2 regions of the Salinispora sp. CH2A1_6 genome follow, and region 2 is predicted to be linked to the other one. Evidence: riboswitches for the same ligand, from Rfam matches in the RefSeq annotation. Region 2 holds a riboswitch; the other holds the start of a gene.
The links. Region 2 has a riboswitch for cyclic di-AMP ahead of AC1UKG_RS20015 (C39 family peptidase). Riboswitches for the same ligand answer to the same signal wherever they lie in the genome.

Region 1 (15,535 bases), on a different contig from region 2:
TTCGGTCTCCAACTCGGCGAGTTGCCGACGACCGGCCTCGGCCACCGTCGGCTCCGGCTCGCGGCCGGCCCGCTTGGCCTCCGCGTACGCCCGGGCTTCCGCCTTGCGGCGCTGCCGCTCGCCGTCGATCTCGGAGATCAGACTGCGCCGCTGCTGGTCAAGCTGCGACAGCTCGTCCAGCGCCTGGCTCACCTCCGCCGGGTCCAGTCGCTTGGCCAGCGCGGACGCCACCGCGTCGCGATCTTTCCGGATCAACTCCATGTCGAGCATGCTGCTCCGTACGCCTCCGTCCGGGTATCAGGTGGACCACCAGATGCTACCGTCGCGGGCCCACCGCCCCCGGCCTGCCCTCAGCGTCGGCTCCGGTTACCGCACGCGGAAGGTGATGCCGGCGCGTTGGAGCCGGTCGAGCAGGGCATCGCCCATCGCGGTGACCGGGGTGACCTGGCCGGTGGTCGCTGGCAGCTCGTCCAGGGCGAGGCAGAGCGCCGACTCGGCGAGCATCTTCGCCGTCTCGTCGTAGCCGGGGTCACCGCCCGCCACCTCGGTACGCACCTGCTGCCCACCGCTCGCGGCCAGGAACTGCAGCTGGAACCAGGAGCGGGCCCGTCGTTCGGGGCTCGGGCCCTGCCCGGGGCTGAGCCGACCGAACAGCCAGCGCCGGGTCGGCGGCAGCTTCACCAGCACCGTCACGGCGGCGATCCCGGCGGCCCCGGCGAGCAGGGTGGGGAGCCGCCGGACCGCCGCGAAGTGCCGGTAGCGGAAATCCGGCCCGTACTCCGGGCGGGCGGCTGCGGAGCGGCGGACCACCTGGGGGTCGATCGTCGGCAGCGGCACCATCCACATGCCGAGTTCGGGGGAGCGGGCGATCCGCCCGGACACCGCCCGGGCCCGCCGGCCCTCCGGCCGCGGCTCGACCGCCCGCCGGGCCGCGGCGGCCCGGCTCGTCTCGCCGGTCCGCGAGAACGCGGTCAGGGCCGAGTGGTAGGTGCCGCCGGAGAAGCGCCCTCCAGCCCGGACGAAGCCGTCAACGCTGATCGGCGCCCCCGTCGGGAGCTGCTTGAGCGTGAACCACACACCCAGGTCGTACGGGATCGAGTCGAAACCGCAGGTGTGCACCAGGCGGGCGCCGGTGCGTACCGCCGTCTCGTGGTGTCGCGCGTACATCAGGTCGACGAACTCCGGCTCGCCGGTGATGTCCAGATAGTCAGTGCCGGCCGCGGCGCAGGCGGCGACCAGCGGCTCGCCGTGGTGGATGTACGGGCCCACCGTGGAGGCGACCACCCGGGCGCGCTCGGCCACCGTCCGCAGCGACGCGGGGTCGGTGACATCGGCGGTGAGCAAGGGTAGCTCGGTGAGCGTTGAATCGATAGCGGCGAGTCGACTCCGGACGGCGGCGAGCTTGTCCGGGTTCCGCCCGGCCAGCGCCCATCGCAGCCCGGGTGGCGCGTGTTGGGCCAGGTATTCGGCGGTCAGGCTCCCGGTGAAGCCGGTGGCGCCGAACAGGACGAGGTCGTACGTCCGCTCCGGAGGCATCTGCTGAGTCTGCCACCTGAGGTGCTCATCCGGCAGGGGGCAAATCCGGACTGAAGACGGCCCGGACGCAGTCGTCCCGTCGGTCCCGGAACAGCGTGTACCCGCGTGCCGCCTCCTCCAGCGGCAGTCGGTGGGTGGCCAGGTGCTCGGTCCGCAACTCGTCGCGCGCCATCCGCTCCAGCAGCGTCGGTACCTGCCCGGCCCCGTGCTGCCGCACACCCCGCACCCGCAACCCCTTGGCGCCGACCGCTTCCAGCGGGAAGGCGTCCACGTGCCCGGTGAGCTCGCCGAGCACGACCACGGTGCCGCCCTTGCGGCAGGCGTACACCGCCTCGCGGACCGCCGGGGGGCGCTCCGCCGCGCCGGTGAACCGCTCGGCCAGGGAGCGCGGCCGTCCGTTCCAGGCCGGTCCGACCGCCTCCACGCAGATGTCCGGCCCCCGCCCGCCGGTTCGTTCGCGCAGCTCGGCGGGGACGTTCGTGTGCGCGGGGTCGACCGTCTCCGCGTCCGTGTACCGCCGTGCCATCCGCAACCGGTCCTCCTGCGGATCCATGACTATCACCCGGTCGGCGCCGAGCAGGATGGCCGCACGGGCGGTGAGTTGACCGACCGCCCCGGCACCCCAGACCGCCACCACCGCTCCAGGGCGGACTCCGCCCAACTCGGCGGCGAGCCAACCGGTGGGGGCGGCGTCCGCGGCGAAGAGCGCCCGTTCATCGCTGACCGCGTCGGGGATCGTGTACGCGCCGACATCGGCGTACGGGACGCGGACGTACTCGGCGTGACCACCGGCGAACCCGCCCGCAGCGGTGGGTCGCCCGAAGGCGCCGGGCACGGCTTGCCCGTATGCCAGCTCGCTCGCCTCCGGTGCCGGGTTTCCGTTGTCGCAGCACCACGGTGCGCCGGAGCGGCACTGCCAGCAGGAGCCGCAGGCCACGGTGGAGCTGACCACCACCCGGTCCCCGACCCGGTGCCGGCGTACCTGCGGCCCCACCGCGACGACCTCGCCCAGGAACTCGTGCCCGAGTACCTCCCCGTCGGCCAGGTACGGTGTCCGACCGGCCAGGAGCGGCAGGTCCCCGCCGCAGGTGCCGCTCAGGCGTACTCGCACGATCGCGTCGTGGCCGTTACGTAGCTCCGGGTCAGGCACCTGCCGGACCGCGACCTGGTCTGTGCCCGTCCAGCACAGCGCCCTCATCCGGTCGGCCCCCGGTCGGTCGGCGACCGGTCGGCGCGGAGCACCTCGCCGGTCTCGGTGAGCTGCTTGGCCTGCCGCAACGCGGCCCGTACCACCCGGTTTGGGTGGTCGCCGGCCACGTGTGCGGCGAGGCCCGGAAGGGTCGCACCAGGACGGATCCGCGCGGCCAATTCGGTACCCCGGCCCGCAGGTGCGGGCCGGCTGTCCACCTCGACGGCGCGGCCGAGTCGGCGAAGCGGTTCCGGCCATCGCCCCCCGGGCAGCACCTCGTTGGCTGGCCGGTTTACCGTCACCACCTCCCAGCCGCCGGTCGGCCGGGTATCGGGACGCGGGTCAACCGGGCGGGCCCGCCGTCGGGCATCGGCGAGTCTCGCCAGCATCTGGGCGGCGGTCCCGGCCCGCCTCGTGCTGTGTTTCACCCGCGCCTCCCGTCCGTCCGTCACTCAGTTTCGTCACCCGGTCTGACGCCCTCCTGCCAGCATCGGCTCAGCCTGGGTGAAGCGGGTTCCCCCGGAAGGGGTGAACCGCCACCGGCCGGGTAACCGCAGGGCCTGGGGAGAACGTGTCCGATGGGGGTGGGCCGATGCCGGAGGAGCGACGGCAGACCACGGCGGCCATGGGACCGGGCACGCCACTACTGGCGTCTCGGCTGGCCCCGGGTCCACTGCCCGGACCGGTGGTGCTCCGGCCCCGGTTGCTGCGGCGGCTCGACGAGGGGACCGCCGTACCGGTGACTCTCGTCGCCGCGCCGGCGGGCTGGGGCAAGACGACGTTGCTCACCTCCTGGTATCAGGCCGTCATCAGCGGTGACCCGGTCCGGGACGGGCCGGTGACCCGCGCTGCCGAGGGGGGGCGGGCCGGATCGCCGACGAGCGTTGGGACGGGGGAGCCGGACCTGTCCGAGTCAGGGGAGCCGGACCTGTCCGAGTCGGGGGCCGGCCGAGGCCGGCCGGACCTGGGCTGGGTCTCGGTGGAGGCTGGTGACGACGGCGAACGCCTCTGGTCGTACCTGGCGGCGGCGCTGCAACCCGCGGTGGGGCCGCCGCGATCGGCGGCGAGGGAGGGCCCGCCCCGTCCCGACCAGCTGGAGGTGCTGGCCGCGGCACTTGCCGCGCGGGAACGGCCGGTGCTGCTGGTCCTGGACGACCTGCACCGGGTCACCGACCCGGCGGCGATCGCCGGATTGGAGTTCCTGCTTCGCCACTGTGAGCAGCGGCTGCGTCTGGTGGCCGGGGCTCGCGCCGGGGTGCCGCTGGCGGTGCACCGGTGGCGGCTGGCCGGCGAGCTGACCGAGCTCGGTCCAGACGACCTGGCCTTCACCGGCGACGAGGTCGCCGACCTGCTGACCGCACACGGCACGGCCCTTCCGGCGGAGGGGGTCCGGCGGCTGCGCGAGCGCACTGGTGGTTGGCCGGCGGCGCTTCGGTTCGCCGCGCTCGCCCTGCCCGGGCAGCCGGACCCGGCCCGGTGGGTGGGGCAGCTCGGCGGCGACCAGCCGGACATCGCCGGCTACCTGCGGGAGGAGGTCCTTGGCGGGCTGGATTCGGACGACCGGGAGCTGCTGCGGAGCACGGCGGTGGCGGACGCCGTCTGCGCTGGCCTCGCCGAAGCGGTGACCGGCCGCCCGGACACCGGGGCGAGGCTGGCCGAGCTGGCCGGCGTCGGCGGGGTACTGCGGCACGACGACGGCCGTCCCCCCTGGTACCGCTGCCATCCGCTCCTGGCCGACCTGCTCCGTGCCGAGCTGGCCCGGCTGCCCACCGTTGACCTGCGGGAGCTGCACCGGCGCGCCGCCGGTTGGTACGCCGACAACGGGCGGCCCGCCGACGGCCTGCGGCACGCGCTCGTGGGCGGCGACTGGGCCGGGGCCACCGAGCTGTTCCGCACGACCTGGCCGGAGCTGGCGCCGTACGACCGGGAGGGTGCGGTCGCACCACCACCACCACCACCACCACCACCGGCCGAGACCATGGCGCGGGATCCGGAGCTGGCCCTGGCGTGCGCGGCGGAACGGGCGTACGCGGGGGACCTCTCGGCCGCCGAGGGGTACCTGCGCCTGGCCGGAACAGTGGGGGGCGGCGAGCGTGCCCAGGCCGATGAAGCGTCGGTGCCCCGCGGGGAGCGCTTCGCCCGGTTGGTCGCCGCGGTGGAGCTCGCGGTGGTCCGCTGGTCCGACGACGGTCCGGCGGTACGCGCTGCCGCCGCCCGGTTGCTCGCCACCCACTCGGCAACGCAGGCATCCGGGGGTCAAGACCGCCGGCCCGCCGCGCCGGCCGTCGCCGAGGCACTGGACTCCGCCGTCGAGGACGCCGACGGATGGGCTGTGGCGGGCACCGCGCTCGGCTTGGTCGATGTCGCCGTAGGCGAGCTGGACCGCGCGGAGCGACAGCTGGCGGCGGCGTCCGTGGCCGCCCGGGCCGCCGGATGGGTACGAACCGAGCTGGCCGCTACCAGCCGGATGGGGCTGCTGCGCGCGATCCGCGGTGACCTGCGGCAGGCGGAGACGGGGGCCCAATCCGCGCTGGCCCTCCCGCCCGGCCAGGGCTGGTCCTGCCGGACCGACTGCGGGTTCGCGTACCTGGCGCTGGCCGTGGTGGCGCTGCTGCGGGACCAGCGGGAGGAGGCAGCGGCGAACCTGGCGTTGGCGGAGCCGGCGACCGGGGAGCCCGCCGCCGGGGCGGTGGCGGCGCTGTGCCGATCCCACCTGTTACGGGACGCCGGTGACCTCGTGGGCGGGTACCGATTACTCGTCGCTGCCCGGGAGCAGCTGGGGGGTCCTCGCGGGGAGTTGGACCGGTGGCTGCGGGCTGCCGAGGCCGACCTGCGCGCGGCGCGGGGTGACCTGGACACCGCCCGGGAGCTGCTCGCCGGGGCGGGCCCCGAACTCGCGGTCGGCCTCGCTCGGGTGGAGCTGCGGGCCGGAGATGACCGGACGGCCGAGGCGGCCCTGCCCGACTGGCAGGCAGCCGCGGCGGCGGACTGGCCGTTGCTGGTACGGGTGGAGGCCGCGGTGCTGAACGCGGTGCTGGCCGAGCGGGCGGGGGATACCCGACGGGCGCACCGAACCCTCGAGGCCGCCCTCGACCTGGCTGGCGCGGAGGGGGTCCGGCGGCCGTTCACGCGCGGCGATTCGGAGGTGTGGGACCTGCTAACAGCCCATCTGGACACGGGTACGGCGCACTGGTCGGCGGTGAGCGAGTTGGTGCGCGGGGCGGCGGGGCCGGCCGAAAAGGCCGAGCCTGCCGGGGCTGCGCTGGCCGAGCCGCTGACCGAGCGGGAGGTGACCATCCTGCGCTATCTCCAGAGCATCCTCTCCAATGTGGAAATCGCGGCAGAGCTGTCATTGTCGATTAATACCGTGAAGACGCACGTACGGAACATCTACCGCAAACTCGACGCTACCCGCCGCCGTGAGGCCGTCCGCCGGGCTCGGGACCTCCGGCTGATCTGACAACGGCCCCAGACCGCTTCCGGATCGTGTCCCCGTCCTGGTCCCCAGCTGCACCTGCTGCTGGCCGCCGCGGGGCGGCGGCCAGCATCGGCGAAGCGCGCCGATCATTCCCGGCAGGCGGCGTCAACCGCGGCCAGCAGGTCGGCGAGCTCGTACCCGCCGTTGTGTCGGGCACCGTTGACGAACAGGGTCGGGGTGGCCTCCACGCCGCTGCGGATGCCGCCGACGAAGTCTCGCCGGACCCGGTCGCCGTGGGCCTGCTGTTCGGTCTCGGCATCGATTTCGGCAGCGGAGAGGCCGAGCTGTCCGACGCCGAGCGAGAGGTGCACCGGGTCGAGCTGGTCCTGGTGTTCGTACAACCAGTCGTGCATGTCCCAGAATCGTCCCCGGATGCCGGCCGCCTCGGTGGCGTGGGCGGCATTCTCCGCGTACGGGTGCAGGTTGGAGATCGGGAAGTGTCGGTAGACCAGCCGGACCAGGTCGGTCCGCTGGCGGAGTAGTTCGGTGAGATTGGCGTAGGCCACCCCACAGAACTGGCACTGGAAGTCCGCGTACTCAACGAGCGTCACCGGCGCGTCCACCGCTCCCCGGACGTGGTCGCCCTCCGTCACCGGGGTTCGGAGGAGTGGGGTGACCTGGTGTGGGGTCGTCATCACCGCACCACCCAACAGTTGCCGCGTGCCGACCAGGTCGGCACGTTCGGATCGGTCATACCTCCCACTGTCGCTGGTGGCGGGGTGAGGGCGGCTCACCCGGCCCGGATGGTTCCCGAGCATGCAGCGCCGGCGCGACCAGCTGGTTGTGGGCCGGCCGAGGCCCACGTGCCCGCGACCACGCCGGGCGGCCGGGGTCTGCGCGTTTCGTCGCATCGGGCCGCTACATTGGGCCGTGACTGTTTCGGGTCTCGGGCACTCCGGCCCTTGACTCGGGGGGTTGAGAACTGTTCGGGTTGACGACTGTTCGGGTTCTGAGCTGTTCGGGTTGTGAGCTGTTCCGGATGGGAGATGGTCGGGTTGGGAGCTGTTCCAGTTAAAAGTCAGCTCCGTAACCGGAGGGTGAAATATTCGGAAAAGAGCGGCCTGGCATTCGAACCCCAAGAATTGCTCATCCCAAGGGGTGGCGACCGAGTGTGCCGGAGGAATACTCTCGGTCGCGGCCCGCGTACTGATGAGGTGCCTGTTGGTGGGCGAGTGGAGGTGCTCACGTGAGCCTGTCGATCGTTAAGGCGGTCCTACCCGGGAGCGTCATGGAGATCTCGCCGCGTGGTGAGATCGATGTCGACACCGCGTACGAGGTACGTGAGGCGGTCGCTGAGGTCCTGGCGAAAGGCCGTCCTCGCCGCATCGAGTTGAACATGCGGCTGGTGACCTTTATCGACTCTGTCGGCATCAGCGCGATGGTCGCCGGCTTCCAGACCGCAGAGGTGAGCGGCGTGAAGCTGGTGATGACCGAGCCGAGCCGGTTTGTGCACCGGCAGCTCTGGGTTGCTGGTCTACTCGGCCTTTTCGGCGCCCCCGAGCCCTACATCGAGGGGGCGGCGGCCCCAGAGGTCCTGCCGGGGGCCTGAGCCAGCCTGTCCCCGGCGGTGTTCGGGCCGGGAGTTGTTCGCCAGCGGAGGGCTCCCGACCCGAACACCCGGGTCAGTAGACCGACAGGTGCACGTGGTTGGTGTGGTCGCTGGACGGGTCGCCGGCGGCCCCGCTGTACGATTTCCACCCACTGCTGGGCAACCAGATCTGTCGATACCAGATCACGTAGAGCACCGCGAGCTGGTCGGCGTTGTCCACCAGGAACGCCGCCAGGTTGTTGCCGTATGTTCGGTCGCCGCCGGTGGCGTCTTTGCCGAAGCCGTCCTGCTGAGCGGCGAAGTCGCAGGCCCGGCCCTTGGGGTGCTCGCCGGAGCTGCCGGAGCGGAAACAGGACACGTAGCGGGTGAAACCTGCCGCCTTGGCCTCGTTGAGCGCATGCAGCGTTCGCGGGGTAATGCAACCGTCCGCCGGGGTGGGGTCATTGACGCTGCACGTTTCGGCCGGCCAGGAGCCATCCGGGTTGCGTGGGGCCGGGGCCGCCTGGGCCGAGTTCTGGGTGGTGTTGGTGTTGGCGGCTGCGGCTGCGGCTGCGGCTGCGGCGCGGGCCTGCTCATTGGCGACCGTCAGCGCCTTTTCTGCCTGCTCTTTGCGCTGGGCCATCAGGGCCTCTTGCTTGCGCTGTTCGATGATCTCGGCTTCGACCGCGCGAGTGTCCTGGGCGATCTGCTCCTGGGTCTCCTGCAACTCCTGGAGGGCCTGGTTTTCGTTGGCGACCACCGCCTCCAGCGCCGCGACGCGGTCCAGGAAGTCCGCCGATGAGGTGTTGTCGAGGAGCACCGACGCCGTGCGCAGTGGACCAGTGCGATAGGCCTGGTCGGCGATCTGCTCAACCAGCTTGGTGCGCTCGGTGTGCTCGGCCTTGGTGGTCTTGAGTTGGGCGGCGAGTTGCTGCTGCCGCTGCACCGACTCGGTCAGCGCCCGCTTGGCGTCCAGGTATCCCTTGCTGGCTGCCTCCAGCTCGGCGCGAAGGGCCGGGGTACCGCCCTCCGGGTCGTCGGTCACCGCGTTCTGGCGGGCGGAGGGGGCGGCTACCGCGGGGCCGGCCGGGGCGAGGCCGGCACTGAGGGTGAGGGCCAGGATAATCAGGGCCGCCACTCGGGCGGCGCGGTGTCGTGCGGGTGCCACTGCTGGCATATGCAGATGTCCTTCCGTCAACCACCGACCGGGTTAGCTGACGGGTTCGGGACGGAAGATCCCTACCGCTGACGCGGATGCACCCCAAGGTACCTGGTTCCCCGGTTCACCCTGGCGGGTGATTAGTACTCCAGCCGGGGATTGTGATCACGGTTCGGTGAGGGCTTGTCGGGTGTAGTGGCTGGTCATGGCTCGTGCTTGGTGACGGCGTCGGCGTACGGACCAGAGCAGTGGGTCGCAGCGGCGGCGGCCGGGTTCGATGATCAGGGTGTTGAACAGGTGGCGTAGTTCGTTGACGGTCAGTGCGATCAGCCCGGCCGGGTCGGGGCGGCTGCGGTGCGTGGTCGCGGCGGCGAGGAAGGCGTGGGCGAGGATCGCCAGGGTGGTCCAGCGGTGCCAGGACGTCCAGCGGCGGTTCTGGTGCTGGTCCAGGCCGAGTTCGGTCTTTGCGGCTTGGAACGACTCTTCGATCTTCCAGCGGCGGCCGGCGACCAGGACGAGGCTGCGTAGCGGGACCACCTCGGGTGCCCAGCAGCGGTAGAAGGCCAGCTCACCAGTGCGGCGGTTGCGGCGGATCAGCAGCCAGTGGTGCCCGCCGTGGGTGTCGGCGGCGTGCGGCAGTGCCGTGAAGGACCAGTCGTAGTAGCGGTGTCCCTTCGCGCCTCGACCCGCGGACACCCGCTGCCAGGCGGTGGCAGGAAGACCGGCGGCGAGGGCGTCAACGCGGGAGACGCCAAGCCCGGTGATCACCTGATGTGAACAGGCCACGGCTAGGACGTAGCCCAGTCGTAACTGACGCAGCCGTGCGCTCAGGCGCGGATCGTTGCCGTAGGCCTCGTCGCCGGCTACCCATCGGCATGGCAGCCCGGCGGTGACCGCTGCGGCAATCATCCGAGACGCCAGCTGCGGCTTGGTCGCGAACCGCACCTGCTCAGGGACACCGGCCTCGGTACGGCGCTCGGCGTCGTCGCACCAGGACTTGGGCAGGTACAGCGCCGTGTCGAGCATCGCGTGACGAGCGTCGGTGGCGTAGGCGAGGTGCACGGCGACTTGACAGTTCTCAATCTTCCCGGCGGTGCCTGAGTATTGCCGCTGGACGCCGACGGTGTGCCGGCCCTTCTTCAGATCGCCCGTCTCGTCGATGACCAGCACAGCCTCGGCATCACCGAGGTGGTGGCCGACGAAGGCGCGGACATCGGCCCGCACCTGCGCATCGTCCCACTTCACCCGGGTCAGCAGGTCCTGCATCCCGTCCGGACCCGTGTCACCGGCATGCTCCGCGATCGTCCAGCAGTTCTTCCGCGGCAACGGCGCCAGCAAGCCCCGGACAAAGTCACGCACCCGACGGCGAGGCTCCGGCCTGCGGAAACGCTGCCCGACCGTCAGCATCAAGTCGTCGAACAACACCCGCCACCGCTGGGCGTCTACCCTGTATCCGGCAGCCACCGCTGCATCATGGTCAGTCCACACAACCGTCCATGATCGGCGGTGGCTGCCCTCGTTCCCGCATCGCATCAAACCCCAGCTCAGTCAAGGTCAACAACCCCGGCTGGAGTATTAGGCAGCGGCCCCGCCGGCACCGGTGGGTGCCGCCTGGCGCAGGCCGGCTCAGAGCCTAGCCGGTGTTCCTGAGGCGGGTGTACCCGGCAGTTGAGCACGAATTGCTACCACGCGACGGACCCGCAGTCTCCGCTGTCCGGCCCCGATTCGACCTGTAGCGTCGTGTGCTCGATTCGGAAGTCCTCCTTCAGTGCGGACCGGGCGGCGCCCAGGACCGCGCCGACGTCGGCGGCGGGGGCGACGGTGAGGTGCGCGGAGGTTACCTCCATGCCGGAGGTGAGGGTCCAGATGTGCAGGTCGTGCACCTCGTTCACCCCGGGTACGGCGACCAGCCGGTCATGTACCGCGGTGACCTTGAGGTGTTCCGGCGCGGCCTGGACCAGGATGCGTAGGGCTGCCCGGCCCAGCCGCCAGGTCCGCGGCAGGATGAACACGCCGATCGCCACTGCTACGAGCGGATCAGCCCATCGCCAGCCGGTGCCGGCGATGACCAGTGCCGCCGCGATCACGCCGAGGCTGCCGAGCAGGTCGCCCAACACTTCGAGGTAGGCGCCCTGGATGTTGATGCTCTCCTTTGCGCCCGGACGCAGCAGCGCGAAGGCGACGATATTGGCGAGAAGGCCCAGGATGGCCACCACCAACATGGGCCCGGTGCTGACCTCGGGCGGATCGCCGAAGCGGCGGACGGCCTCCACCAGTACATACACCGAGACGGCGGAGAGGAGCAGGGCGTTGGCGAGGGCGGCCAGTACCTCCAGCCGGTAGAGCCCGAAGGTGCGCTGCGGATCCCCACCCCGGCGTCGGGTAGCGGTCAGTGCGGCGAGGGCCATGCCGATCCCGAGGACGTCGGTGAACATGTGCCCGGCGTCGCTGAGCAGGGCCAGAGATCCGGTGCGGACGGCGGTCACCGCCTCCGCCACCATCAGGGCGGCGAGCAGGGCGAAAGCGGCCCAGAGGCGCCCCCGGTGCCGCTGCCCCGCGTTGGCTACCGCCCCGTGGTGGTTGTGTGCTGCACCCACTCGGACACCTTCCGCCGGCGGTCCGGTCCTGTGCCCAACTTATGTTCACATCGCGATGTGTGGAGCAACCTTCCCCTGGGCGGTGCGAAACGGTCGAGCACCGGCCACCGGACAGGTCGACCGTGGTGCGTCCGTTCAGCCGGACAGGTCGACCGTGGTGAGTCGTTGGGTGGCGCGGGACAGCGCGACGTACAACGTCCGCACGCCCGACCCCGGCTCCGCGCGGATCTCGCCCGGGGCGACCAGGACGACGCCGTCGTACTCCATGCCCTTGGCCTCCAGGCTCGTCACCACCTGCAACCGGGGCGCGTCGAGCCCGTCCAACCAACCGGCGACCTCGGCCCGGCGCGGCACCGGCGTGATCACGCCGACCGTGCCGGGGACCTCGGCGAGCAGGGTGTTGACCGCTGCCAGCACGGTGGTCTCCAGCTTCGCCGGCGGCACGCTCAGCCGCACCGGGGCAACCCCGGTGGAGCGGACGGCGGTCGGCAGCGGGAGGTCCGGGTCAACCTGGCGGATCTCGGCCGCCGCCACCGCGAAGATCTCCGCCGGGTTGCGGTAGTTGGTGGTCAGGGTGAAGTGGTGCCGGGCGCGCCGGCCGAGCGCCTGGTCGCGGGCTTGAGTCAACTCCGCCGGGTCGCCGGTCCACGCCGTCTGCGCGGGGTCGCCGACGACGGTCCACGAGGCCAACCGCCCCCGGCGGCCGATCATGCGCCACTGCATCGGCGACACATCCTGGGACTCGTCCACCACCACGTGCGTGTACTCGCGATAGTCCTCGGGGCGTTCCCGGGCTGCCTCTCGGGCGGCGCGCTGCCGATCGGCGAACGTGCTCAGCTCGCGTACCCCGCCCGCTAGCTGGAACGGGTCCCGCCGGGGCCGGGCTGGCTTCATCGGCTTGCCCAACAGGGCGTCCAACTCATCGAGCAGCGCGACGTCGGCCACGGTCAACCCCAGGGCGGCCCCGGCCCGGTACGCGTCGCCGAGCAGCCGGACCTCGTCGGCGGAGAGCACGCCCGCGGCGTACCGGCGCAGCCGCTCGGGCGCGGCCAGCCAGCCGAGTACGTGCCGCGGGTGTAGCCGCGGCCACCACGCCTTGAGAAACTCGCGGAAATCCGTCCGGTCGGCCAGCTCGTCCTCGAACGCCCGCTGCTGCGGCAGACCGGGAATGCCCAGCTGCCGGGCCTGCGCCCAGAGCGCGGCGAAGACGCCGTCGAAGCCGACCCGGCGTACCTCGTTGCGCCGCGCCCCCCGTCGTAACGCCCGATCGCGGATCGCGTTCAGCTCGCGACTGTCCACCCGAAGTAGCTCGCCCCGGTAGAGCAGCCGCAACTCGTCCGGGGTGCCCGGCGCTGCGTCCCGGGCGGCCCGCTCCAAGACCCGCCGCATCCGCAGCGAGCCCTTCACCGCGGCGACCTCCGGTGGGTCGGTACGGGTCGCACGCAGCCCCGGGAAGAGCCCACCGAGCGCGGCCAGGGTGGCGGTCTCCTCGCCCAGCGACGGCAGCACCGACCCGATGTACTCGACGAACACGGCCGACGGCCCGACCACCAGAATGCCCCCGCCGGCGTACCGGCTGCGGTCGGTGTAGAGCAGGTACGCCGCGCGGTGCAGGGCCACCGCTGTCTTGCCGGTCCCCGGGCCGCCGGAGACCACGGTGACACCGGAGCCCGGGGAGCGAATCGCCTCGTCCTGCTCCCGCTGGATGGTGGCCACAATGTCCCGCATACCGCGTCCGGTCGCCTGGGACAGGGCGGCCAGCAGGGCGCCGTCGCCGACCGTCGTCATCTCCGGTGGAGTGGCAGCCGGGTCGAGCAGGTCGTCCTCGACCCCGGTTACCCGCTCTCCGCTCGAGGAGATCATGCGGCGGCGAATCACGCCCAGCGGCTGCGCCGGGGTCGCCTGGTAGAAGGCGGCGGCGGCCGGGGCCCGCCAGTCCACCACCAGCGTCCCGGCATCCTTGTCCCGGATGCCGAGGCGGCCGATGTGCAACACCTGCCGGTTGTGCAGGTCGAGTCGGCCGAAGACGAGCCCCTCGTGCTCAGCGTCGAGCAGGTACCGGCGCTGCGCCGCGTGGAAGACCATCGCATCCCGCTCGACCAGCGCGCCGAAGTTGCCGACCCGGGCCAGGCGATAGCCGTCGGACTCGGCGCGGACCGCCGCTTGGCGCAGCTCGGCGAGGCGTGCGTACACCCGGTCCAGGTGCCGCTGCTCGACGGCGATCTCCTGCTCCAGCTCGGTCCGGTCGGTCAACGTTCGTTCCTCCTGGGCGTCGGCGACCAGCGCGGTGGTCAACCGCACGAGAGTACGCCCCGGCCGTGTCCCGGATGTTTCCGGTGCGGTGCGGCCCTACCGGACGACCGGCGTGGGGCCGTCGAGAACCTGGCCCAGCACCCCGGCCAGGGCGGAATTCACCGCGCCGGGGCGTTCCAGCATCAGCAGGTGACCGGCTCCGGGGCACACGATCCGTCGGGTTCTCGGCAGTGCGGCCGCGATGGATTCGGTACACGGCAGCGGGGTCAGCCGGTCTCGATCGCCGACCAGCGTGGCGCTCGGCAGGTGCGCCAGGGCGGTCAGGGTCGCCAGCCGGTGTTGGGCCCCGATCGAGGCGCGGAACCCGCCGATCGAGCGGAGCGACGCGTGGGCAACGGCGTGGGTGACCAGGTGAAGGTCGGCCGGGTGGTACCGGTCGCCGAAGAGTATCCAGCGGATACTGGGCCGGAGGGCGCGGAGTAACGGCCGGGGTGGCGGCCGGGTTCCGCAGCGGGCCAGGAGCCCGGCGCCGGTGCTCTCCGCGAGCCGGATCAGCCGGGCGACCCGGGGCGACAGGCCATAGACGGTGTGCGTGTCCCCCTCGGCGGTGGTGGAGACGAAGACCAGAGCGGCGACGCGGGCGGCGAAGTGCGTGGGGTGGCGGTGGGCGTACTCCATGATCGTCATTCCGCCCATGGAGTGGCCGATGAGCACCACCCGCCCGGTCGGGATGACCGCATCCAGTACCGCCGCGAGGTCGTCGCCGAGTTGGGCCAGGGTGGCGGTGGGCAGCGTCATACAGCTGGATCGCCCGTGCCCGCGCGCGTCGTAGGTCACCACCCGTACCTGAGCGCCGAAACGGTCTCGTAATTCGGCGACCTGCCGGTGCCAGATGCTTCCGTCCAGCGTCCAGCCGTGTAGCAGCACGGCGGTCACCTCGGCGTCAACCGGACCGTCGGTGTCGATGTGCAGGCGAACAGCGTCCGCGAGGTGGAGTTCCCGTACGTCCGGCATCGCCGCCTCCCTGGGCCGCGCGGATCCGTCACCCCGGCGGTACCCGGTGGCAACACCGGCTACCTGTCATGACACCACGGGACAGCTGCCGGAGGAAGATGGCCGCTGGTCCGGGTGGCACGGGCGCTGCGCTGGCCGCGGTTGCACGGCGGCCGGGTAGCACGGCGCTTGGCTAGCACGATGCGGCCCGCCGGGAGATCCCGACGGGCCGCATCGTTCGTTGCTCCCCGAGTGGGGCAGCTGGCGGAGGGTCAGCCCTCGAAGACGCCGGCCTCAACGAGGCGCTTCTCGGTGGCGTCCCAGCCGTCACCCGGGTGGGTGGTGTTGAGGGAGTTCAGCTCCGCCCGGATCTTGGCGGAGTGACCCGCGGCGGCCAGCGTCCGCATCTCCTCGACGAAAGCGTCGGAGTCGGTGCGCAGGTGCGCGGTCTTGCCGTTGGTCAGGTTACGCACGTATGCGTTCCGGCCGCCGTTGAGTGGGATCAGGTACTTGAACTCGCCCAGCACGCTGAGGGCACCACCCTGGCCAGCCTGGCCGGCCCGGACAGACGCGCGCGCGGTCTTTGAGGTGTTGCTCGCCACGGAGGTACTCCTTGCAGACGTACGGGAGGACGCGGGTAAGACGTCCGGGGGCTGGTGCGGACCTCACCCCATGGGTGATCCCGCGGAGAAGTTCGCGGCACAGGCCGCCAATGGAACTGTACACGAGCGTAGGGCCGGGTTGGCCACCGCCTCGGGCTGGTCCAACGGGCTCACCCGACCGGCTATTCCGGGACCCGAAT
Region 2 (15,535 bases):
TGGCAGTAACGGTTCGGGCAAGTCCACACTGCTGCGCACGATCGCCGGGCTGCTGCCGGTCAACAAGGGCGGCGTCTACGCCCAAGGGCAGCCCTCCCTACTCGGAGTCAATGCCGCCCTACTCAACGATCTCTCCGGTGAACGGAACGTAGCTCTCGGTCTGCTGGCTATGGGCTTCTCCCCGGAAGAGGTGCGCGCGAAGACGCCCGAAGTAATCGAATTCTCCGGCATCAACGAGCGGGGTGACTTCGCCTCGCTGCCGATGCGCACGTATTCCTCCGGAATGTCGGCCCGCCTACGCTTCGCGATATCTTCTGCGAAGACCCACGACGTACTGCTCATCGACGAGGCGCTCGCGACCGGCGACCGGCGGTTCCGCCGACGCAGCGAGCAGCGCGTCCGCGAACTGCGCGAGGGTGCCGGAACAGTCTTCCTCGTCAGCCACCAGATCGGCACGATCCGCGAAACCTGTGAGCGGACCATCTGGCTGGAATCCGGCGTGATTCGCGCGGACGGGCCGACTAGCGAGGTCGTCGCGCAGTACGAGGAGTTCACAAACACCAAGTAGGCCGCCCCACGCCACCGGCAGGGACCGGGGTCGCACCTTCCGGGCCACACAGGTCACCGAGCCCGGGAGGGTGATCTCCCAACCCCGACCGGGGTAGGCGATACCACAAATCCCAGACGAAGTCCGTAACCGCAGTGAGGGCCCGCATGACCCAGCATCCAGCCACCGCGCCGGACCACTGCCCATGGCGGCCCACCCGGACCGTCGCGGTGATCCTGGCCGGTGGTACCGGCACCCGGCTCGGCCTCGGCATCCCCAAACAGCTACTCAAGGTCGCCGGCAAACCAATCATCGAGCACACCCTCGCCGTCTTCGAGTCCGCGCCCGAGATTGACGAGATCATCGTGCTGATGGCGGCCGGGCACATCCCGGATGTCGAACGGATCGTTCGGCGGGCTGGATTCGGTAAGGTCTCGGCCATCGTCGAGGGCGGGCAGACCCGCAACGCCACCACCCGCCTCGCGCTGGACGTGATCGGTCCCGGCGACTGCAACATCCTCTTCCACGACGCGGTACGTCCACTGATCAGCGGGCGAATCATCCGGGAGTGCGTGAACGCGCTCTGGACATACTCGGCGGTTGACGTGGCCATCCCGTCTGCGGACACGATCATCCAGGTGGACGAGGACGACTGCATCACCGACATCCCAGTCCGCTCCCGACTACGCCGGGGCCAGACCCCCCAGGCGTTCCGCTCCGGCACCATCCGGGCGGCATACCAGGAAGCGGCGGGTGACCCAGACTTCGCCGCGACCGACGACTGCGGCGTGGTGCTGCGCTATCTACCCGCCACGCCGATCAAGGTGATCGACGGCACCGACGAGAACATCAAGGTCACCCACCCGCTGGACGTGCACCTGGCGGACAAGCTGTTCCAGCTCGCCGCTGCCAAGGCGCACCGGCTGGCCGACCACCGGGCCTACACCGAGGAGCTGGCCGGCCGCACGATCGTCGTCTTCGGCGGCAGCCACGGCATCGGCCAGGAGCTGACCGAGCTGGCTCGGCGCTACGGCGCCCGGGTCTTCCCGGTCAGCCGCTCGAGCACCGGCACCCACGTGGAGCGAGCCGAGGACGTAGCGGCCGCACTCCAGACCGCCTTCGCCGCAACCGGCCGGATCGACCATGTGGTCGTCACCGCCGGGCTGTTGGAGAAGGGCATGCTCGCCGACATGGACGCCGGCACCGTCGACCAACTGCTCCAGGTGAACTTCGTCGGCCCGGTGACGGTAGCCCGCGCGGCCCTACCGTACCTTCGACGAACCCAGGGTCAGCTGCTGCTGTACACCTCCAGCTCGTATACGCGGGGCCGAGCCCGGTACGCGCTGTACTCGGCCACCAAGGCAGCGCTGGTGAACCTCACCCAGGCCCTCGCCGACGAGTGGGCCGAGGCCGACGTCCGGGTCAACTGCGTCAACCCGGAGCGCACCGCCACGCCGATGCGTACTCGGGCGTTCGGCCCAGAACCGGCGCACACCCTACTCACCGCGGCGGCGGTGGCCCGGGCCTCGCTGGACGTGCTGCTCTCCGGGCTCACCGGTCAGGTGATCGACGTCCGCCGTGCAGACGACGAAGAGACGGAGTTGCCGGCTGTCCTGCCGGTGCAGGTCGGGCGGGAGCGCGAGGAGCACCCCGCGGAGCCGACGGAGGCCGGCCACCGTGCGGAGCCGACGGAGGCGGGCCACGGTGCGCGGTGACCTGGTCCGGAAGCTGATCGCCCAGGGCCTCTCCGCCGGCCTGGCCGTGCTGGCCTTCGTCGTGCTCGCCTTGACCGGTGCGACCGGCTGGGGTCTCGGACTGGCAGTCGCCGCGCTCGCGGCCACCGGCTGGCAACGGCGGGTTCGACCGCAGGCCGACAGCGTGGCCGAGACCACGCTGCTCGCGGCGGGGGTCCTGATCGGGTACGCCCGTCGCCTCGACACCGGCTTCGACCCCGCGCTGGCCGCGACGGCGCTGATCCTACTCGGGCTGGTCCTACTGGTCGGACCGCTGCGGACCGCAGCCGACCGGGAGATCCGCACCGCGAACCTGCCGGTACGCGACTGGTCGCCCGTGCTCGCCGCCGAACTGCCGACCGTCCTGCTCGTGCTGCTCGCCGTGGTCGCCAGCGCGGCCGCGGTGCCCCTGCCGGCCTGGGTGGCGCTGGCCGCCGCCCTGCTGGTCGCTTCGGCCGCCGGCGCGGGGGCGCTGGACCTGGCCCGACGGCGTTTCCGTCCGGCCGCCGAGGGGGGACCGGTGGGCCGGGCGCTGCGCCGGCACCGGCCCGAGTTCCTGCTGTACTTCTCCGCGCCCCCCGGCTCCGAGTACCAGGTGACGATGTGGCTGCCGTACCTAAAGCGGCTCGGTCGGCCGTTCCTGGTCATGCTGCGCGAGCCGGAGTTGCTGCCGACCGTCGCGGCGGCCACTGATGCCCCGGTCGCGTACTGCCCCACGCTGCCCGCGATGGACGAGGCGCTCGTGCCGAGCCTGCGGGTCGCCTTCTACGTCAACCACGGCGCGAAGAACGGCCACTGCGTCCGCTTCACCCAGCTCACCCACGTGCAGCTACACCACGGCGACAGTGACAAGGCCCCCAGCGCCAACCCGATGTCGGGGATCTTCGACCGGATCTTCGTCGCAGGTCAGGCGGCGGTCGACCGGTACGCCCGGGCCGGCGTGCACCTACCGGCGGAGAAGTTCGTCCTGGTTGGCCGCCCTCAGGTGGAGGGGATCGAGGTACGCCGTGGGGCGGTGACCGCCGCCGCGCCGACCGTCCTCTACACCCCGACCTGGACCGGGCATCACGCGGACGCCAACTACTGCTCGCTGCCGGCGGCCGAGACAGTGCTGCGGGACCTGCTTGCCCGGGGTGCGACGGTGATCCTGCGAGCCCATCCCTACACCACGCAGAACCCAACCTCGGCCCGACAGCTGGCCCGGCTCCACGAGCTACTCGCCGCCGACCGTGGGCGGACCGGACGGGGCCACGTCTTCGGGGCAGCGGCCAGCCGTGAGCTGACCCTGACCGACTGCGTCAACCGCTCCGACGCGCTCGTCTCCGACGTGTCGGGGGTCATCTCCGACTACCTCTACTCCGGCAAGCCGTACGCGGTGACGGACATGCTGGACCTGCGCGACCGGTTCCCGGCGGACTTCCCGCTCGCCGCCTCCGGCTATGTGCTGCGGCACGACATGTCCAACAGCGGCGAGGTGCTGGACCGGCTCCTCGGGGACGACCCGCTGGCCGAGACCCGGTGGGCCACCCGGACCCGCTACCTCGGTGACTTCCCCGCCGAGTCGTACGCCGAGGGCTTCCTCGCCGCCGCTCGGCGGGAACTCGATTCCGGCGGCGGCGTTCCGACGCCACGCGCCGCCGGGACGGCGGTCTCCCCCACCGGCTGACCGCGCAGATACGACGACGGGCGTCGGTCCCCGTGGTGGGGACCGACGCCCGGGCGACAAAACTGTCGGTCAGGCGGAGTAGCCGCGCGTCGCGGCCCAGTCCGCCAGGGCGATCGTGGTCATCCAGTAAGAGCTGGTGGCGGGGTTCGCCGAGTCAGCGATCTGCACCAGACGACCATCATCGTCGTATCCGACCACGGCGACGTAGTGGCCGCCCGGGAAGGAGTGCCACCCCCCGGCGGTGTCGGTGGCGGAACCGGCGACGTTCACCACCACGCTCCGGTCATCAGTGATGGCCTCGACCACGTCGGCCTGGAGCTGGTCCATCTGCGCCGGGGTGGCCGAGCCGCCGGAGATCATCCGAGTCTGGTAGGGCGCGCCCTCCACCTCGGCGTTGAGCACCCGCGTGGTGTCCTCGGCCGAGTCGGTGCCGAACTGGTCGGTACCGAGCGGGCCAGCGAGTTCGTTCTGTGTCCGCTCGATGCCGGTGGCGCTGAGGGCGTTCCGGACGGCAGCCGGGCCGCAGTAGTAGAAGTTGATCTGCGCCTGGTAGTCGTACTCCAGCACCTTGGAAGTCGGTGGCTCCGGTGCCGCCTCCTTGGTCAGGTCCGGGTCCGCCGCGCTCGACGGTGCGGCACTGAACGACTCAGCACTCGACGGCGCGGCACTCGACGGCGCGGCGTTGACCGCGACCGCCTCGGGGCTCGGGTCGGCGACGTCGCCGGCCGCGGAGACGGCGGAAGCCGGCTGCGGCGAGGTGGAGCCCTCGTCGCTGCCGACGGCGAGGGCGCCGGCACCAGTGGTCACCACGAGCACGGCAGCCGAGGCGGCGGCCAGCTGGTATGGGCGCTCCGTGGTCAGACGGCGGAGCTGTCGTTTAAGGCGATGTTTCACGGGATCCTCCACAGGCGGTCGGGGCTGTGGCGCACCGCGCCGTTGGCGGGCAGCAGAGATGGCCGCACGAAGCCGGAATTCGCGCGCCGGTGGCCACGGGGGGACTACGCCCGGCCTCAGTGCCGGGCTATGCGGGATAGATCAGCGCCCGGCGGCGGGCCGGACGGACGCGGACCCCGCAGCGCCGTGGAGGCGGCGGAACGCCCGCTGGGCGAAATAACGCTGCACGGAAACGGGACTCCTTCCAATACCGCTGACCGGGTTAGCTGACGGATTCGGACGGGAAGTTCGCCCTACCGCAAACTCGCGGATTCACCCCAGATAGAACGGGTCCCCGGTTTGCCTGTCGGCAATTGAGCGGGTCGGCACGGCGTCGCCTTTTGCGATCGTCAACCGCACCGGACGCGCCGACACTACTGGCCAACCACACCCCCGCCAACCCACCCTGACCTGCTAAAACATCGATCATGGCAAAATTTTCGGACAGCGCTCCCGGCCCTGAACCAATGGGACGGTAGGCGGTCACGGTACGCCTGACCAGGAACGGGACGGCTCGCCGAAATTTGCTACCGACACGCTTGGTTAATCGAACAGTCTGCGCTGCTTGACCGGTTCGACCGGACTATGAGCAGCCTCATAGAAATCGACTACGTTCAGGCAGCAAGCTACAACAGTGCCGGCTGTAGCTTCGCCCCGAATCCCGCCACTGGACACTCCGCAGGAAGCCATCGAGAAACTGAGAACCCCGGCAGCGACGGTGCTGTCGCGCACCGCGGCAGCCGGGCGACCCCATCGGGGCGGCACCGATCCGGTCGGCGCCGGGAGCCCACTACTACCGGGGGGACGGTTGCATCCGGCTTACCGAGCGCCCTGAACTCCTGCGAGACCAGCACACCGTCTGAAACAAGGTGGTCCGCCGATGGGGGTCCGGGTCGTTCGACGCTATGAACGGAACATTGATGGCCAAACACGCCAAGTGGTGTCGACGGAGTCGTCCCTACAGGTGGTCGCCGATGTGCGGGCCGGCGACCTGGTGACCCAGGCGAGTGATCCGAGGGCATCGCGGCCGGGCTCGGCGAGCTGACCGCGCTGACCGTCACCGGACCGGCCGGGAACTCCGCCCGCACCAACGCCGTCCGGACCCTGGGCAAGCTGCTCACCTCCGCAGAACACCGGGCCGAACTCGCCGCTGTGCCTGGCCGTTGGTGGAAGAACGAGGACAGGCCCGCGTGGCTGGTGCTGACCGGGTCAGGTCAGCCGCCGGCAGGAGCGTCCAAGCACTTGTCGCAACGCCCGTCCCCGGCGGCCAGCGGTAGGTCAGTCGCGGTCGATCTGATGGCCGATCACGGCGGGGCCGAGCAGCACAGCGAAGCCGCTGCCGTCGCGACGCGGATCAGCCGCGGGCAGTTCCACCGGCTCACCATTCACCGTCGCACCAACCGGGCGCGGACCGACCCAGGCGACGGCCACCTCGGTATCCCCCTTGAGGAAACGCTGGGAACGTACGCCGCTGGTCGCCCGCCCCTTCGCCGGATAGGCCGCGAACGGTGTCACCTTCACCGTGGCGCCGGTCGAGGTGACCACCATCGGCTCACCGTGGGCGGGATCGTCGGTGCGGACCGCGCCGAAGTACACCACCCGTGCGGCATCGGGGAGGCTGATTCCGGCGACGCCACCGCCACGCAGTCCCTGCGGACGGACCGACCCCGCCGGGTAGCGCAGCAGCGACGCCTCCGAGGTGACGAAGGCGAGGCTCTCAGCTCCGTCGGTCAGCCAGGTCGCCCCGACCACCTCGTCCCCATCCCGGAGGCTGATCACTTCGAACTCGTCGGCGCGCACCGGCCAATCCGGAGCGGCGACCTTCACCATGCCCTGTCGGGTGCCGAGAGCCAGCCCTGGCGACCCCTCCGCGGACGCGCCCAGCGGCGCGATCCCCACCACCGTCTCCCCCGGTGCCAGCGGCACCAACTCGGCCGCGGACATCCCACCGCGCAGGGAGACCGTGCCGGACTGCTCGGGGAGCACCGGCAGCGGCAGCACGTCCACCTTGAATGCCCGGCCGCCGCTGGTGACCAGCAGAACTTTGCCGCGGGCCGTGGAGTGGGCGACGGCGCGTACCGCGTCGTGCCGGACCCGGCCATGCCGGCGATGCCCCTCGACCGCCTCCTCCGACTCGGCGGCGGTCCGGGCGACCAGCCCGGTTGAGGAGAGAATCACCTGGCAGGGGTCGTCGGCGACCTCCAGTGGGCCGGCCGGCACCGACGCGGCGAGCACCTCCTTCAGATCCCCGTCCACCAGGGTGGTGCGGCGCGGCGCGGCGAACTGCTTCACCACCGCGCCCAGTTCGCCGGAGACGACCTTCCGCAGGATCTTCGGGTCGTCCAGGAGCCGGGACAGCTCGGCGATCTCGCCGCGCAGCTTCTCCTGCTCGGCCTCCAACTCCAACCGGTCGTACTTGGTGAGCCGGCGCAGCGGTGTGTCGAGGATGTAGGTCGCCTGGATCTCGGAGAGCCCGAAGCGCCGCATGAGAGCGTCCTTCGCGGCCTGCGCGTCCTCGCTGCCCCGAATCAGCGTGACCACCTGGTCGATGTCGAGCAGCGCGACCAGCAGCCCATCCACCAGGTGTAGCCGTTCCTCCCGCCGACGCTTCCGGTATGCGCTGCGTCGGGTCACCACCTCGTACCGGTGGGCCAGGAAGACCTCCAGTAGGGCCTTCAGCCCCAGGGTCTGCGGCTGCCCGTCCACCAGCACCAGGTTGTTGACGCCGAACGACTGCTCCAGCGGGGTCAGCCGGTAGAGGTCGGCGAGAAGGACCTGTGGATTCACCCCGACCTTGCACTCGATGACCAGCCGGGTGCCGTTCTCCCGGTCGGTGAGGTCCTTGACGTCGGCGATCCCGGTGAGCCGCTTGGTCTTCGTGACCTCGTTGGTGACGGCGGCGATGACCTTCTCGGCGCCGATGCCGTAGGGCAGTTCGACGACGGTGATCGCCTGCCGGCCGCGGCTGCCCTCGATCGGGCCGATCTCCACCTTGGCGCGCATCCGCACCACGCCGCGGCCGGTCTCGTAGGCCCGCCGTACCTCGTCCAGGCCGAGCAGCAGCCCACCGGTCGGCAGGTCCGGCCCCGGCACGAACTCCATCAGCTTGTCCAGCGTCGCGTCCGGGTGGTTGATCAGCCAGCGGGCGGCGGAGACCACCTCACCCAGGTTGTGCGGGATCATGTTGGTCGCCATCCCGACCGCGATCCCCGAGGCACCGTTGACCAGCAGGTTCGGGAAGGCGGCCGGCAGCACGGTGGGCTGGGTCAACGAACCGTCGTAGTTCGGCCCCAGGTCGACCGTCTCCTCGCCCAGCTCACCGACGAGCAGCATCGCCTCCCGCGACATCCGGGCCTCGGTGTAGCGGGCCGCGGCCGGCCCGTCGTCGGGGCTGCCGAAGTTGCCGTGCCCGTCGATCAGGGGTGCGTTCAGGGAGAAGTCCTGCGCCAGCCGGACCAACGCGTCATAGATCGCCACGTCGCTGTGGGGGTGGTACTTGCCCATCACGTCGCCGACCACACGGGCGGACTTGACGTGCCCCCGGTCCGGGCGGTGGCCGGACTCGTACATCGACCAGAGGATGCGCCGGTGCACCGGCTTGAGCCCGTCTCGGGCATCTGGCAGGGCGCGGGAGTGGATGACCGAGAAGGCGTACTCCAGGTAGGAGTCGGAGACCTCGGTGACCAGCGGATTGTCGAAAACCCGAGCGCCCGCCTGGTCGAACGCGGACAGGTCGACCTTCGGGCCCTTGCGGCGTGCCATGACTCAGCTTTCCCCTCGGACTGTTTCCGTGCTCGTGCCGGTGCCCGCGCGAACCGCGGCCGGTCCGGGTCTCATGCGTCGATCGCCTCACGGTCAACCCGGTCGGCGGAGGCGATCAGCCAGTTCCGGCGGGGCTCCACCTTCTCCCCCATCAGCAGTTCCAGGATCCGTTCGGCTTCCTCGGCATCCTCGAGGGTGATCCGACGGACCGCCCGGCCGGCGGGGTTCATCGTGGTCTCCCACAACTCGTCGGCGTCCATCTCACCCAGACCCTTGAACCGCGGGATCGGAGTGACGATCTGCTTGCCCGACTGCTCCAGCCGCCGGACGGTCGCCTCCATCTCCTCCTGGGTGTAGGTGTAGATGGTCTGCGGCTTGCGCCCCTTTGTGGTGATCTTGTGTAGGGGCGGCATCGCCGCGTACAGCCGGCCAGCCTCGATCAACGGTCGCATGTACCGGGCGAAGAGCGTGATCAGCAGCGTCCTGATGTGCGCGCCGTCCACGTCGGCGTCGGCCATGATCAGAACCCGGCCGTAGCGCACGGCGGCGAGGTCGAAGGTGCGCCCCGACCCGGCCCCCAACACCTGCACGATCGCCGCGCACTCGGCGTTGTCCAGGACCTGCTGCAGGTTCGCCTTCTGCACGTTGAGGATCTTGCCGCGGATCGGTAGCAACGCCTGGTACTCCGACGAGCGGGCCAACCGCGCCGTGCCGAGGGCGCTGTCCCCCTCGACGATGAACATCTCGCTGCGCTCCACCCCGGTGGACCGGCAGTCGACCAGCTTCGCCGGCATCGACGCGCCCTCCAGGGCGGTCTTGCGCCGCGCCGCCTCCTTCTGCTGCTTCTGGGTCAGCCGGACCCGGGCGGCATCGGCGATCTTCTGGAGGACCGTCCGTGCCTCGGTCTTGGTCTTGCGCTCCTCCAGCCAGGCCTTGAGGTGTTGCTCGACCAGGCGCTGGAGAACCTTGGTGATACCGGCGGTGGAGAGCTCGTCCTTGGTCTGGGAGGTGAACTGCGGCTCCGGGACGCGCACGTGCACGACCGCGGTCAGGCCCTCGAGGATGTCGTCCAGCGTGGGCGGATCCTCCTTGGCCTTGAGCAGGCCGCGGGTGTTTCGGATCGCCTCGGCGAGGGTCCGCGTCAGGGCCCGCTCGAAGCCCTTGCGGTGGGTGCCGCCGTGCGCATTGCGGATGGTGTTGGTAAAGCACTCCACGGTCCGCTCGTACCCGGTGCCCCACCGGAAGGCCACCTCCACCTCGGCGCGACGCGGCACGTTGGACTGCATCACGCCGTTGGCGTCGGCGGCGTTCTCCCGGTACGCCCCTTCGCCGCGGACCAGCAGGGTACCGGAGACCGGGCGGTCACCGGCCGGGGCGAGGAAGTCCACCATGTCGGTCAGACCGTTGGGGTAGTGGAACCGCTCCTCCACCGGCTCCGCTCCGGTGTGGTCCCGCAGCAGGTAGCTGACCCCGGGGACCAGGAAGGCGGTGTTGCGCAACTTCATCCGTACGGCATCGGCGTCCAGCGCGGCGCCGACCTCGAAGTAGCGCGGGTCGTACCAGTAGCGGATCGAGGTGCCGGTGCGCTGCTGACGCTTCGCCGCACCGATCACCTGCAGGCCCGGGCCGGCCGTGAAGGGCGCCTGCGGCCCGTCGCCGCCGAACGCGCCCGGCACCCCGTGCCGGAACGACATCGTGTGGATCTTGCCGCCGCGACGGACCGTCACGTCGAACCGGCGCGAGAGGGCGTTGACCGCCGATGCACCGACACCGTGCAGGCCGCCGGAGGTCTTGTAGCCGGAGCCGCCGAACTTGCCGCCGGCGTGCAGCCGGGTGAGCACCAGCTCGACCCCCGATATTCCGGACTTCGCGTGCACGTCGGTGGGGATGCCGCGGCCGTCGTCGTCCACCTGCACCGATCCGTCGGCGTGCAGCGTCACCTCGATGGAGGTCGCGTGACCGGCGACCCCCTCATCGGTGGAGTTGTCGAGGATCTCGTTGACAAGGTGACCCACGCCACGGCTGTCCGTCGAGCCGATGTACATCCCCGGACGCTTACGGACAGCGTCCAGTCCCTCGAGATGCGTGAGGTCGTCGGCCTCATACAGGGTCTCAGGCTCTGCGGTCAACTGGTCGTACTCCCCAGGTCTCGGCGGGTATGGTGCCACGCACGACAGGTATGGGCCGGTGCGGCACGCCGCAGCGAGCCTAGCCGTAGGCCCCGACGGGCCCCGCTGGGCCCGTTCGCCCGGCCACAACCGGAGTAACGGGTCGGGGCCGTCCAACGATTCCGGCCGTGACCCAGGCGACAGGCGTCCCCGAGTGCGGCGACGCCGGAGCCGACACCCGTGGGCCCCGAGCGGGCCGGCATCCTGCCCCGGGCGCGCAGGCGCGTCCGGTCGCTCCCATCGGGAGCGGCCCGGCCCGGCCAAGCACCCCCATCACCACGAGATCGACGAATATTTTTCACCACAAAACCCACGGCCGTGAGATTTGTTACTAGTGAGTATTGACACTGTTATCGATGGCTGATTTGATCACTTCCAGTCGATCTTCCATATCTCGATAGGGGTGATCATCACATGTCCAGATTGGGTCGTATCGTCCTGGCCGTCGGCATCGCCGTCGCCACGACCACATTCTCTGCGACAGTCATATCGCCGGCTCTGGCCGAGACACCGCTCACCGCTCCGGCCGGCGCACCACCCACCGCTGCCGTAGCGCTCGGAGACAGCTTTGTCAGCGGCGAGGGCGCCGGGGCGTACACCCCCGTGGTCGACATCAACGGGGAGACCAGCACCTTCCCCGGATGGTCCGCACCGAACAGCGCGGCCTACTTCTGCCACCGCTCGGCGAACGCCTCACTCCACCGGGCCGACCTGCCCGGCATCGAGAACCGCTTCAATCTCGCCTGCTCCGGCGGACAGCCGGCCGACATCGCCAACGCCTCCGCCGACCGGGCGAACGGGCGCCAGGTCGCCGCCCAGCTCGACCAGCTCCGCGCGGTGGCCCAAACCCACGATATCGACCTGGTCCTCATCGGCGTCGGTTCGAACAACAGCTCGTTCACCTTCGGCACGGTGGCCGAGAAGTGCGCGACCCGGTTCATCTCCGACGCCTGGATCGGCTGGTGGGAGTTCTGGGCGCACCCCTGGGCGGTGGAACAGGATCCCTGCTCCGACGCTGACCTGGCAACCGCCGCGGAGCTCGCCGCGGCGACCGCGGAGACCAACGCCGCCGTGCGGCAGGTCCTCAGTACGCTCGCCGAGGTGGACGCCGACGGCGAGCACCGGGTCGTCCTCCAGGACTACACGAACCCGTTGCCGGAGCAGCTGGACCAGGCCTACTGGACCGAGGACAACCGGGACGACACGCGGGACAAGTTCCGCGACCTCGGCCGCGAACGGTACGCCGCCGGGTGCCCGATCCACCGCGCCAGCATCGCTCCCGGCCACCGCTTCTCGCAGGGTCTGGGCACAATGGTGAGCCAGGTCCACACCGACGTCACCAGCGAGTTCCCCAACGCCGACGTGGTCCTACTCAACGTGCAGCAGGCCTTCGACGGCGCCCGGCTCTGTGAGACGACAGATGGTCCGCAGAACGCCCTCGCCACCGCCGTTCGGCTGATGGATGGGCCCACCGGCACCTACGTCACCAGCCTCGAAGGGGCAGACAAGCTCGACATCAACCGAATCGCCGGCACCTGCGTGGATCACTTCCAGACGTGCCAGGAGTCGTGGCACCCGAACGCCGCCGGTCACCTGGCGCTCGGGCAGTGCCTGACCGGCGCCGCCGCCACGAGCGCCCGTGAGGTCTCCTGCGTCCGCTCCCCGACCGGCGCGATCACGGTGAGCTGACCCCTAACCGCACCCCGACGCCTCGCGGATCCGCGCACCGATCGGATCCGTGAGGCGTCTGTGTTTCCCGGTGCACCGACGCCAGCCCGACCAGATCGACGTGACGACAGTCACCGATTGGTTACTCGTCGGTAGATTCACCCCGTAGATTGGGCTGGTGAATGCGGAATACCAGCAAGAATTCGTCGAGGTCGACGGAGCCCGCCTCGGTCTGCAGATCTATCCGGAGCCGGCGGAGACCGCCGACGCCCCGCTGGTGCTGATCTCCCCCGCCATGGGCGTCCCCGCCCGGTACTACCGCCCGTTCGCCACCGCGCTCCGCGCCGCCGGGCTCGCCGTCGCGGTCGCCGACCTCCGCGGCACCGGAGCGAGCACACCGCGCCCGAGTCGCCGCTGCCGCTACGGGTACGCGGAGCTGGCCACCGATGTCGGCGCGGTGCTGGCGGCGTTCAAGGAACAGCGAAACGGCCGGCGCACTCTCCTGCTCGGACACTCCCTGGGCGGCCAGACGGCCCTGCTGCACCTGGCGCTGACCCCCGGGCACGATGTGGACGGGCTGGCCCTGGTCGCCGTCGGACTCCCCTGGTGGCGCAGCTATCCGCCCGGACCGCGGGGTTACGGCGTCCTCCCGTTCTCCCAGACGATCGCGGTCGCCACCCGACTGCTCGGGGTCTGGCCCGGCTGGGGCTTCGGCGGGCGGCTGGCGCGCGGGGTCGTCCGGGACTGGGCCTACACCGCCCGCACCGGGCGCTTTCCCCGACTGGCCGGCGTGGATGCCGAGGCGGCGCTCCGCGACCTCCGCACACCGGTGCTGGCGGTCAGCGTGGACAACGACCAGTACACCCCGCACGAGACCATCGACCACCTCTGCGCCAAACTCACCAGCGCTCCCATCACCCGCGAGCGCCACGGGGCCGAGCCGGGCGGCAGCCCGCTCGACCACTTCAGCTGGACGCGCACCGCAGCGACCCCGCTGGCCGCCCGGATCGCCCAGTTCGCGACCCAGGGGTAGCCCGAGAAGAGGTCTGTCCCCGGCCGCGAGGGGACAGATCTCTTCTCGGCTGGGGTGCGGCGAGCTCCTCCGAGCCGGGCGAACAGACCGGCACGCCTACCTCTTCCTACCCGGCGAATACGGCAGCGCCGACCAGCCGTTGCAGGTCAAGCTCGGCTACTACACCCAGGTCTCCGGCCTCGGCGCCACCCCCACCGACGTCCAGGTCAACGGAAAGATCGAGGTCTACAACCGCTGCCTCGACGACGAGGGCACCAGCAACTGTCTCGCGCTGGTCAACTTCTGGCGCACCCTGTCCAACCCGGCACTGCGCATCGACCCCGCCGGGCAGGACGACTGCCGCTCCTCGGCGAACTTCTGGGCGGTGTCGCAGGCCGTGTCGATGCGCCGCCTCGATGTCAGCGGCGGCACCCTGTCCCTGATGGACTACTGCACCGCCGGTCCGCAGTACGCCAGCGGCGGCTTCATCGCCGACTCCCGGCTCCCCGAGGTCGTCAACGGTTCGCAACAGCAGTGGTTGACCCGCAACAGCGAGATCGACAGCTGGTCCAACGGCGTCTGGAACCAGGTCTTCACGGGCGTTGCCGGCGCACCGGCCGACGACAGCTCCCCGACCCGCCGTACACGACGCTCGACACCACCCCGCTGAGCCGGGAGAAGCCGTACCTCTTCGTCGACGATCGGGGCCACTACCAGGTACGGGTGCCGACTGCTCGCCGCGACACCCGGGGCGTCTCCTGGGCGACGGGCCGCACCCCCGGTCGGACCATTCCGATCCGCGACCTCCGCATCGCGCGTCCTGGTGACTCCGTGCAGACGATCAACCGGGAGCTGGCGCGGGGCAAGCACCTCCTGCTCACCCCCGGCCGGTACGACATCGCCCGGAGCATCGAGATCCGCCGGCCGGGCACGGTCGTCCTCGGGCTGGGGCACGCCACCCTGACCGCCGTGGAGGGCGCCACACCCCTCAACGTCGCCGGTGTTCCCGGCGTCGTGGTGGCCGGGGTGACCATCGACGCGGGGCTCCACGAGTCGCCGGTGCTGCTCCGGGTCGGCAACCGGCACGGACGCCACCACCGCACGCCACAGAACCCGATCACGCTGTCGGACGTGTACTTCCGGGTCGGCGGGCCCCACATCGGCCGGACCCACACCGCGCTGGAGGTCAAGGCCGACGACGTGTTGATCGACCACACCTGGGTGTGGCGGGGCGAGCACGGCACCACGATCCTCTACCAGAACGAGTTGCCCTACGACCCGCCCACGCAGGCCGACTGGATGAAGGGCGAGGTGCAGGGCTGGGCCGGCTACAAGGTCAACGACCGGGTACGGCACCACACGCTCTACGGCGGCGGGGTGTACGTGTACAACCGAAACAACCCGTCGATCCATACCGAAAACGGATTCGAGGTACCGGACCGCCCGGGAGTGCAGCTCCATCGCGTGATGACCGTGAACAGAGTGATGCACCAGCAGTGCTATCATCGCTGCGTGACGATTGGTTCCTCGACGGCACCCGCACCCTCAACGAAGGCACACCCTTCGGGGCTCACACCGGCCGTCGCACTGTTTCGGTCTCTCGGCGACCCGGCCCGGCTGGCCATCCTGCACCGGCTCACCCGTGGTGAGGCCCGGGTGGTGGACCTCACCCGCGAGCTGCGACTGGCGCAGTCGACCGTCTCGAAACACCTCTCCTGCCTTCGGGACTGTCAACTGATCGACTTCCGGGTCGAGGGTCGCCAGTCGTTCTACGCGCTGGCCCGGCCCGAGCTGCCCGCCCTGCTGCGCTCGGCGGAACAACTCCTCGCCGCCACCGGCGAAGCCGTCGCCCTCTGCCCGACATACGGCTCGTCCACGGATCGAGGGGACGACGCGTGACCACCTCCACCCTGACCCCCCAGCGGCGTGCGCTCCTGTCCCGCCGCAGCCTCTGGCTGGCCTACGCCACCGCCGGATACAACCTCCTGGAGGGCTTGGTCGCGATCGCCGCCGGCGCGGCGGCCTCCTCCACCGCACTGATCGGCT

Region 1: linked by a shared signal. The riboswitch ahead of AC1UKG_RS08985 (coiled-coil domain-containing protein) and the one ahead of AC1UKG_RS20015 (C39 family peptidase) in region 2 are both predicted to bind cyclic di-AMP.

Annotation. Positions count from the first base shown of each region.
Region 1 is NZ_JBXEDG010000003.1:863,616-879,150, forward strand. It holds gene serS (serine--tRNA ligase) at 1-270, opposite strand, end outside; gene AC1UKG_RS08955 (saccharopine dehydrogenase NADP-binding domain-containing protein) at 367-1,536, opposite strand; gene AC1UKG_RS08960 (alcohol dehydrogenase catalytic domain-containing protein) at 1,562-2,734, opposite strand; gene AC1UKG_RS08965 (hypothetical protein) at 2,731-3,114, opposite strand; gene AC1UKG_RS08970 (winged helix-turn-helix domain-containing protein) at 3,318-6,185, shown strand; gene AC1UKG_RS08975 (thioredoxin domain-containing protein) at 6,290-6,838, opposite strand; gene AC1UKG_RS08980 (STAS domain-containing protein) at 7,390-7,752, shown strand; gene AC1UKG_RS08985 (coiled-coil domain-containing protein) at 7,826-8,899, opposite strand; cyclic di-AMP (ydaO/yuaA leader) riboswitch at 8,915-9,039, opposite strand; gene AC1UKG_RS08990 (IS701 family transposase) at 9,056-10,297, opposite strand; gene AC1UKG_RS08995 (cation diffusion facilitator family transporter) at 10,573-11,487, opposite strand; gene AC1UKG_RS09000 (UvrD-helicase domain-containing protein) at 11,623-13,740, opposite strand; gene AC1UKG_RS09005 (alpha/beta fold hydrolase) at 13,837-14,754, opposite strand; gene AC1UKG_RS09010 (hypothetical protein) at 15,006-15,335, opposite strand.
Region 2 is NZ_JBXEDG010000013.1:443,516-459,050, reverse strand. It holds gene AC1UKG_RS20030 (ABC transporter ATP-binding protein) at 1-568, shown strand, start outside; gene AC1UKG_RS20025 (bifunctional cytidylyltransferase/SDR family oxidoreductase) at 715-2,262, shown strand; gene AC1UKG_RS20020 (CDP-glycerol glycerophosphotransferase family protein) at 2,252-3,946, shown strand; gene AC1UKG_RS20015 (C39 family peptidase) at 4,016-4,852, opposite strand; cyclic di-AMP (ydaO/yuaA leader) riboswitch at 5,077-5,210, opposite strand; partial or broken gene AC1UKG_RS20010 (spore coat protein) at 5,897-6,156, shown strand; gene AC1UKG_RS20005 (DNA topoisomerase IV subunit A) at 6,158-8,641, opposite strand; gene AC1UKG_RS20000 (DNA topoisomerase IV subunit B) at 8,713-10,770, opposite strand; gene AC1UKG_RS19995 (hypothetical protein) at 11,224-12,498, shown strand; gene AC1UKG_RS19990 (alpha/beta fold hydrolase) at 12,656-13,510, shown strand; partial or broken gene AC1UKG_RS19985 (adenylyl cyclase) at 13,593-14,968, shown strand; gene AC1UKG_RS19980 (metalloregulator ArsR/SmtB family transcription factor) at 14,975-15,388, shown strand; gene AC1UKG_RS19975 (cation efflux transmembrane domain-containing protein) at 15,385-15,535, shown strand, end outside.